2 regions of the Arthrobacter sp. MDT1-48-3 genome follow, and region 1 is predicted to be linked to the other one. Evidence: riboswitches for the same ligand, from Rfam matches in the RefSeq annotation. Region 1 holds a riboswitch; the other holds the start of a gene.
The links. Region 1 has a riboswitch for thiamine pyrophosphate ahead of ACX80L_RS02825 (ECF transporter S component). Riboswitches for the same ligand answer to the same signal wherever they lie in the genome.
Positions count from the first base shown of each region.

Region 2: it holds a riboswitch for thiamine pyrophosphate, as region 1 does, so the genes downstream of both, thiD (bifunctional hydroxymethylpyrimidine kinase/phosphomethylpyrimidine kinase) here and ACX80L_RS02825 (ECF transporter S component) in region 1, are expected to answer to the same signal.

Region 1 is NZ_JBTNDL010000001.1:583,380-588,032, forward strand. It holds gene ACX80L_RS02815 (energy-coupling factor transporter transmembrane component T family protein) at 1-38, opposite strand, end outside; gene ACX80L_RS02820 (ABC transporter ATP-binding protein) at 35-1,525, opposite strand; gene ACX80L_RS02825 (ECF transporter S component) at 1,522-2,130, opposite strand; TPP riboswitch at 2,190-2,314, opposite strand; gene ACX80L_RS02830 (DUF4235 domain-containing protein) at 2,464-2,724, shown strand; gene ACX80L_RS02835 (FUSC family protein) at 2,781-3,908, opposite strand; gene ACX80L_RS02840 (amino acid permease) at 4,001-4,653, opposite strand, start outside.
Region 2 is NZ_JBTNDL010000004.1:298,910-303,562, reverse strand. It holds gene ACX80L_RS11395 (Rne/Rng family ribonuclease) at 1-1,864, shown strand, start outside; TPP riboswitch at 1,967-2,077, shown strand; gene thiD (bifunctional hydroxymethylpyrimidine kinase/phosphomethylpyrimidine kinase) at 2,069-3,664, shown strand; gene rplU (50S ribosomal protein L21) at 3,884-4,192, shown strand; gene rpmA (50S ribosomal protein L27) at 4,249-4,509, shown strand; gene obgE (GTPase ObgE) at 4,628-4,653, shown strand, end outside.

The DNA of each region.
Region 1 (4,653 bases):
TTCCCGGTCAGCACCGGGGTCAGGTGATCGGTGCTCATCGGGCCACCAGCCGTCCCGCCCCGTCGGCGATGTGCAGGGTCCTGCCGCCGAGGGCGGCGAGGAAATCGGCGTCGTGCGTGACGGAGACGACGGCCACGCCGTCGTCGATCAGCTCGCGCAGCAGGGTGACGAGTTCGGCCCAGGTCCCGGCGTCCTGGCCGAAGGTGGGCTCGTCGAGGATCAGGAGGCGCGGGGCGGTGGCGAGCATCGTCGCGACCGACAGCCGCCGCTTCTCGCCGCCGGAGAGCGTGAACGGATTGGCCTTCAGCAGATGGGTGAGGCGGAGGCGCTCGGCCAGCTCGGTGATCCGCCGCGGATCGGCGGTCCCGCTGACGCGTCGCGGTCCGAACTCCAGTTCCTCGCCCACGGACGCCGTGAGGAACTGGTGCTCGGGCTCCTGGAAGACCGTGCCGATCCGCTGCACGAGCTGGGCCGACCGCCAGCGGAACGGGTCGCTGCCCGCCGCTCCGGCGAGCGGCGGCGCGGCGTCCACCCGGCCGGCGCGCGGCCGGAGCAGGCCGCCGAGCGTGAGCGCCGCCGTCGACTTCCCGGCGCCGTTCGGCCCGGTGATGCCCAGTGCTTCCGCCTCGTGCACCCGGAGGTCGAGGTCCTCGACGGCCGCGGGGCCCCGCTTGGTCCTGGCCACCGTGAGGGAGCGCGCCGACAGCAGCGGGCCGCCACCGGCGCCGGGTACGGGCCCTCCCAGGGGCGGCCGCCGGCCCGGGACCCAGACGCCGGCGTGCGCCAGCCCGGCACGCGTGGCCTCGTGCCCCAGGATGCCCGCGGGGGAACCGTCGGCGAGGACACCTCCCCCGGCGTCGAGCACGATCACACGGTCCACCACGTCGGCCCAGACCGCCACGCGGTGCTCGACGACGACGAGCGTGGCACCGGTGCGCTCCAGGACGCGGACGACGGCGTCCCGCACCTCGAGGACGCCGTCGGGGTCGAGGTTCGCGGTGGGTTCGTCGAGCAGGAGCAGCCCGGGCTCCATCGCGAGGACGGACGCGAGCGCGAGGCGCTGCTTCTGCCCCCCGGACAGCGCGGTGGTGGGGTGGTCGAGCGGGAGGTCGAGGCCGACGTCGTCGAGCGCCCTGCCGACGCGCTGCCAGATCTCCTCGCGGGGCACGGCGAGGTTCTCGGCGGCGAAGGCCACCTCGTCGCCGACGCGGGCGAGCACCACCTGCGTCTCGGGGTCCTGGAGCACCAGCCCAGCCCTCCCCCGCGCCGCGGCCGGGGGGACGCCGTCGAGCAGGAGTCCGCCCTCCTGCTCGCCCTCGTCCTGCGCACCGAGCACCCCGGCGAGTCCGTGCAGCACGGTCGACTTGCCCGCCCCGGACGCCCCGAGGAGCAGCACGCGCTCTCCCGGCCCGATGTCGAGGTCGAGGTGGCGTGCCGCGAAGGCCTTCCGGCCCGCGTGGCGCCAGCCCCAGCCGCGTGCGCTGACCTGCACGGCCCCCGCGGCCGGTGGGTGTGCTGCCGTCACACGTCCGCCGAGCGGCCCGCGGCGAAGGAGGACAGCGCACCCGTCCTCGCGAGGCCCCGCATGGCCAGCCACGAGAGCAGGCCCGCGATGACGACGCCGGAGATGGCCGCGAACACGGTGTAGAGCAGCTTGAACTCGAAGGTCCAGAGCGCGTTGTAGAGGATGTTCTCGCTGATCGCGAGGGCGAGGCCCGCGCCGAGGCCGGCCAGCAACGCGACCGGCAGGTTCCACTTCCGGTACAGGAAGAGCAGGAAGACCAGTTCGGCGCCGGCTCCCTGGATCGCTCCGGAGACGAGGACGCCCACGCCCCACTGCGTGCCGATCAGGGCGGACACAGCCGCCGCGAGCATCTCGCAGTAGAGGGCGGCACCGGGCTTGCGGATGATCAGTCCCCCGAGGACGCCGGCGATCAGCCAGCCCCCGGAGTAGAGGCCCGCCAGGGGCGGGAAACCGGCCGTCAGCAGGCTGATGCCGGAGTATCCCGCGGACCAGGCGAAGAACAGGACGCCGACGGCGACGGCGATGACCGAGGCCACCACGATGTCGACGACGCGCCACTGGCCGGTGCGCCCGGAGGCGGTCTTGAGGGCGGTGGATGATGCCATGGTGAATCCTCCTGAGGTACAGGAGGGGATAGTGCCGGGGCCGCCGGAGCAGCGCCGTGCACTCTGAGAACTCGACTCCCTTCGCCGGTACTAGCCGGATCAGGTTCGAGGGTCTGCGGCGGTCCGCACTCTCAGCGCCCGTCCCCGCAGCATGCTGCGGATCGGCGCTCCCCTGTCGCTTGTTGGTTGAGCGCTACCGATCCTACACCGGTGGACCGCGACGCCGGGTTCGGCCCCGGACCGCGGAACCGCTTGCGGGCCGGATCGTCCCTGCGGCGGGGCACGCACCGCCGCTAGGCTAGGCGCAGGAGTATCGGACAAGAAGGAGAGACCATGAACGTACTGTTCAAACTGCTCGGCGCAGGGATGAGTGTCGGCGCCGGCTATGTGGGGACCAAGCTCGTCGACTTCCTCTGGGAGAGGATCACGGGCGAAGCGCCGCCGAAGAGCAAGGACGGCCTGGAGAACACGCTGCGCTCGGCCCTCGTCTTCGCGATCATTTCGGGTGCGGTCAGCACCACCATCCAGGTGCTGACGAACCGTTCCACGCAGAAGGCCATCGACCGGTTCGCGAAGAGCCGCGACCTGACCTGAGCAGCCCCGTGGGGATCGAGGGGCACCCTCCGGGGTGCCCTTCGTCGTTCCCGGTGTCAGTCGGCCCCGTCGGTCCGCTGCTCCTGTGCGACCGTCTGCAGGATGCGGTGCAGGTTCATGCCGATCGCGGCCGCAGCACCGAAGGGGACCTCCTTCGACGAGGTCTCGTACGCGCTGATCTCGAGGTCCTTCAGGCTCCGCTCGGCGACCTGCAGCGCCTCGGCGTCGAGGTCCTCCACCGTCCACAGGTCCAGGACGTCGCCGACGGCGGTGAACGCCTGCTGCAGGGGCGGCCGGACCGCGGCGGGCAGGGGGTGCTCACGGGAGGTCCCATGGAGCGCGTCCTGCAGCATGTTGGTGATGTTCAGCGTGTGGATCGCCACGGTCTCGAGGACCTCGACGTGCCGGTGGTCGCGGCGGGCGTCGTGCGGGTGGAAGCGCCGCCGGAGATTGCCCTTCCTGCTCTCGTCCGCGAACTGCAGGGCCTCGCGGGCATTCCGTGCCGTGGCGGTGAGGTCGTCCCGCCGTTCGGGCCAGCGCGGGTCGTCCGCCGGCCAGTCCTCCTGCAGGGCCTCGCCCATCTCTTGGAGCTGACGTGCAGCCGTCCTGCGGAGCCGGCTCATCTGCCCCACCGCGTCGTTCAGGTTGAGCGGCGGCAGGATCAGCGCGCTGACGGCGACGCCCACGCCCACGCCCACGACGGTCTGCACGAAGTAGCCCAGCGAGTACCCCAGGTTCTCGTTGCCGATGACCAGGACGAACAGCCCGGCGGACGCGATCCCCGAGCCGCCGCCCGCAGTCCTCTTCAGGGGGCCGGCGAGAAGCACGCCCGCTCCGACGACGAAGGCGATCGTCAGCCAGTTGGGGTCTCCCGCCCAGACCGCGATGTGAGCCAGGACGATCCCGATCGTGAGTCCGGCGACCGTCTGCAGACCTGACTTGAGCGTTCCCGCGACCGTCGGGTACATCGCCAGCAGGGCGCCCAGCGGAGCATAGTACGGATACCGGGAGGCCTCTCCCGGGATGGCGAGCGCGAAGGTCCAGGCGAGGGCGGCCGCGAGGGCGGCCTTGCCCGCGAGGAGGAGGTGGGGATCGACCACGGCGGCGCGCAGCCGCTCCTTCAGGTCGTCGTCGAGACGGGCTGCGAGGACGCCACGGCCGCGGAGGATCCTGTTCTTGGCCATCCCAGCAGTATGACATCCCCCCTTGTGCACACCTCGGGACGACGAAGGACCGCCCCCTGCGGGACGGTCCTCGCGTATCGGATGGAGCGGGACTAGCGGGCCGCAGCGGCGGAGCGCTCGGACCGCAGTGTCGCCTTGTGCTCCTCGATGCGGGCCTGCTGCAGCGGTGTCCTGCGGTTCAGGTACCAGGCAGCACCCAGCAGGATGAACCACAGCGGTGTCACGACCAGGGCCAGCCGGGTGTCCTCGGCCTGTGCCAGCGCGAAGAGCATGAACAGGAAGAAGGCCAGGACCACGTACGGCATGAAGGCCGAACCCGGCATCTTGAACGTCGAGCGCTCGTGCAGTTCGGGCCGGCGGCGCCGGAACGCCAGGTAGCTGAGCAGGATCATGGACCACACGAACATGGTCAGCACCGAGGCCACCGAGGTGACGACGGTGAAGGCGCCGATCACGGAGTCGCCCGAGTACAGCAGGATCAGGCCGGCGAGCAGGAAGATGCAGGAGAACAGCAGCGCGTTCTGCGGCACCTTGCGTGGGCTGAGCTTCCCGAAGGACGTCGGGGCGTTGCCGTCCTGCGCGAGGCCGTAGACCATGCGCGAGGTCGAGTAGATGCCCGAGTTGGCGCTGGATGCCGCCGAGGTGAGCACCACGAGGTTGACGACGACGGCGGCGACCCCGAGGCCCGCCAGGGTGAACATGCCGATGAACGGGCTGTTCGCTGCATCGATGGTCCGCCAGGGGT
Region 2 (4,653 bases), on a different contig from region 1:
GGCGTTCGTCGACATCGGACGCGGCCGCAACGCCGTCCTGTACGCCGGAGAGGTCAACTGGGACGCGGCCGGCCTCGACGGCCAGCCGCGCCGCATCGAACTCGCGCTGAAGTCGGGCGATCCCGTCCTCGTGCAGGTCACGAAGGACCCGGTGGGCCACAAGGGTGCGAGGCTCACGAGCCAGATCTCCCTGCCCGGCCGCTACCTCGTGTACGTGCCCGGCGGCTCCATGACCGGTATCTCCCGCAAGCTGCCCGACGTCGAGCGCAACCGCCTCAAGCGGATCCTCAAGGACCGCCTGCCCGAGAACGCCGGCGTGATCGTCCGGACGGCGGCGGAGGGTGCCAGCGAGGAGGAGCTGACGCACGACATCAACCGCCTCCGTGCCCAGTGGGAGGAGATCGAGCGCAAGGCCGGCTCGACCAAGACCCTGGCGCCCGAACTCCTCTACGGTGAGCCCGACCTCACCATCAAGGTGGTCCGCGACGTCTTCAACGAGGACTTCTCCAAGCTCGTCGTCTCCGGCGAGGAGGCCTGGGACACCATCGAGGCCTACGTCATGTACGTGGCGCCGGACCTCGTCGGCAGGCTCGAGAAGTGGACGGGCGACGAGGACATCTTCGCCGCCTCGCGCATCGACGAGCAGATCTCGAAGGCCCTGGAGCGCAAGGTGTTCCTGCCGTCGGGCGGCTCGCTCGTGATCGACCGGACCGAGGCCATGACCGTGGTCGACGTCAACACGGGCAAGTTCACCGGCAGCGGCGGCAACCTCGAGGAGACCGTCACGAAGAACAACCTCGAGGCGGCCGAGGAGGTCGTGCGCCAGCTGCGGCTCCGCGACATCGGCGGGATCATCGTGATCGACTTCATCGACATGGTGCTCGAGGCGAACCGCGACCTCGTGCTGCGCCGTCTCGTCGAATGCCTCGGCCGTGACAGGACCAAGCACCAGGTCGCCGAGGTGACCTCGCTGGGGCTCGTCCAGATGACGCGCAAGCGCATGGGCACGGGCCTGCTCGAGGTCTTCGGCGAGGACTGCGAGCACTGTGCGGGCCGCGGCGTCGTCACCCACATGGAGCCCGTGGAGCACCGCCGTTCCGTGCCTGCGCCCGACAACCAGCAGCAGCTGCGCCAGGACAAGCCGTCCCGGAGCGAGCGCAAGCGCAACCGGGGACGGGGCAACCAGCAGGACGAGGGCATCGCACTGCCCCCGGCCCCCGTGGCCGAGACCCCTGACCGCGCGGCGAAGGCCGAAGCGGCCCGGGCCGCCCTCGCCAGCATCGCGGCCGCCACGCACCACGCCCACGAGGAGCACGCGGAGCAGGCCCCTGCCGACGCCGACGTCCAGGTCACGGAAGCCGTGCTGACGATCAACGGCGAGACGGTGACACTGCCACGGGCGGAGAGCCGTCGGCCGGCCGTCGAGGAGGCCCAGGAGGCGCCCGCGACGCGCCTGACGCTGGACAGCCTGAGCGAGGCCTTCAACCGCCGGCCCGCCGATGTGGACGTCCCGGCCGTCGACGTCCCGGCCGTCGACGTCGCGCCCGCTGGCGACGGCGCCGCGGCAGACGGCGACCGCGAGGAGGCCGCCGAGGTCCGGGCGGTCCCCGCGACCAGCGCCGCGCCTCCCGTCGTCGTTCCTGCGCCCGAGGCGCCGGCGCGCCGGTCCCGGCCGCGACGCCGGGTCGCCCGCAGCGCGCAGGGCGCTGCGGACACCACCATCGAGACCCAGGGTGCCGAGAGCGCCGCCGAGCCCTCCGGGACGCGGCACGTCGCTAAGGCCGGGCCGATTGCGCGGAAGCCGGAGCCGTCCGGTGCGGAGCCGCTGATCTTCGGCGTCGGCGTGCCGGCGTCGGAGCTGTAGCAGCTCCACGCACGACGGATCGGCAGGCACGCGAAGGCCGGAGTCCCCAGGGGCTCCGGCCTTCGCGTGTCCCGTCCATGGGCGCCCGGCTGCTATAGGCTGGTCGGTGACACGGGGTGCCCTGCCGGATGCAGGGCTGAGATCACACCCGTCGAACCTGATCTAGTGGGCCTCGCGCCCGTGCCTAGCGGAGGGATGTCAGTCATGGACACTGCCCGAACAGCGTGCGATCCGATCTCCGGGATCCCCAACATCCTGAGCATCGCCGGCTCGGATCCGAGCGGCGGCGCCGGGATCCAGGCGGACATCAAGAGCATCAGCGCCACGGGCGGGTACGCGATGGCCGTGGTGACCGCCCTGACGGCGCAGAACACCCGCGGCGTCACCGCGGTGCACACCCCGCCCACGGACTTCCTCCGGCAGCAACTCGACGCCATCGCCGAGGACGTGCGCATCGACGCCGTGAAGATCGGGATGCTCGGTTCCGCCGCCGTGGCGCGCTGCGTCGGCGCATGGCTCGACCACGCCCGCCCGCGGGTCGTCGTGCTCGATCCGGTCATGGTCGCCACCAGCGGTGCGCGGCTGCTCGACGACGACGCGGTACGCGCCGTCGTCGACCTCGCCCGGCGTGCGTCGCTGGTGACCCCGAACATCGCGGAGCTCGCCGTCCTCGTCGGAGCGGATCCTGCCGCCTCCTGGTCCGCAGCGCTCGAGCAGGGGAGGGTCCTCGCGGCCCGGCTCGGCACCCGGGTGCTGGTGAAGGGCGGACACCTGCCCGGCGAACGATGCCCGGACGCCCTCATCCCCGCCCCGCAGGACGCACCGGGCGGCGCGGACGCCGTGGTCCTCGACGGCTGCCGGGTGCCGACCGAGAACACGCACGGTACGGGCTGCTCGCTGTCGTCCGCGATCGCCACGCGGTTCGCCGTGACCGGCGACTGGCCCGCGGCGGTGCGGGAGGCGAAGTCCTGGCTCGAAGGGGCACTGCAGGGCGCCGACCTGCTGGACGTGGGAGCAGGCAGCGGACCGGTGCACCACTTCCACGCCGGACCTGATCCTCGCGCGCACCAGCGCTTCACGGAGCTCGCCTGGCGCGACATCGCCGGACTGCGCCGGAACCTCCTGGAGCTGCCCTTCCTCACCGCGCTGACGGAGGGGGATCTTCCCGCGACCGACTTCGCCTACTACCTGCAGCAGGACGCGCTGTACCTCCGCGACTACTCCGCCGTCCTGGCCCGTGCCGCCGCCATGGCGCCGGCCGAGGACGAGCAGCTGTTCTGGCTGTCCGCGGCGACGTCGTGCCTGCAGACCGAGGCGGAGCTGCACCGGACCTGGCTGTCGGGGAAGACCGGCATCCGGGCAGGGGAGGGCGATGCGGGTCCCGTCACCCGCGCCTACTGCGACCACCTCCGGGCCGTCGCCGGGCGGGGATCGTACGCGGAACTCGTCGCCGCCGTCCTGCCGTGCTTCTGGCTCTACGCAGCGGTCGGCGACCACGTGCAGGAGAGGGTGCAGGAGAGACCGCAGGGAGGATCCGGAGGCCACGGCCCGTCCGGCCCGCATCCCTACGCCGCATGGATCGCGACCTACGCCGACCCCGGCTTCGCGGAGGCCACCGCGCGCGCCAAGCAGATCGCCGACGGTGCGCACCGACGGGCGTCCCCGGTCGAACGCACGGCGATGCTCGCGGCGTTCCGCTGGTCCGCCGCCTATGAACGGGACTTCTTCGACGCCCCGAGGGCCCGCGCTGCCGCGCGCCGCGCGCCCGCTGATTTGCGGGAGGGCGCTGTACTGGCGTAATCTGAACCCTCGGTGCACTTGCCTGTCAACCGGCATGTCCGGCGGCAACTGCGCAGGATTCGCAGACTGGGATGTTCAGCAGACACGAGCGGCCTCCGGGCGGCGACGTCGAAGGCACCAGTGCGGGTCCCGCACGACGAGCAACCCCAGGATTGCCGCCGAGGCGCACCCAGGTTTTTTCATCAGAAGTCAAGATTGTCGAGAGAAGTGAGTTCCCAAGTGGTGTACGCGATTGTCCGCGCAGGCGGCCGCCAAGAAAAGGTTTCTGTAGGAGACCTCGTTACCCTTGACCGCGTCACCGGTCAGGCAGGAAGCACGTTCAAGCTTCCCGCCCTCCTTCTGGTAGACGGCGCCAAGATCACCTCCGCAGCGGAGGACCTCGCGAAGGTCACCGTCACTGCCGAGATCGTCGAGAATCTTCGTGGACCGAAGATTGTCATCCAGAAGTTCAAGAACAAGACCGGCTACAAGAAGCGCCAGGGTCACCGTTCGGAACTGACCCGCGTCAAAATCACAGGCATCGCGTAGTCCCTTCGGGCTACCGATCGGTCACGTAGACACTTCAGCGAAGGCAGGCATAACTCATGGCACATAAGAAGGGCGCAAGCTCCACTCGCAACGGCCGCGACTCGAACGCACAGTTCCTCGGCGTCAAGCGCTTCGGCGGCCAGGTCGTCAAGGCCGGCGAGATCATCGTCCGCCAGCGCGGCACCCACTTCCACCCGGGCGCCAATGTCGGCCGCGGCGGCGACGACACCCTGTTCGCACTCGAGGCAGGTGCCGTGGAATTCGGTACCCGTCGTGGACGCAAGGTCGTCAACATCGTGGGCGCGGCAGCAGAGTAGTCTCTGCCAGCGCACGGTGCACCAAGCATTCGGGTGGGGTGAGCCTCTATGGCTCGCCCCACCTTCTTTTAAGCCGACCCGACTCGGCACAGTGAAGCATTTGTAGAAGGAGACCGACGTGGCGAGTTTCGTTGACCGCGTAGT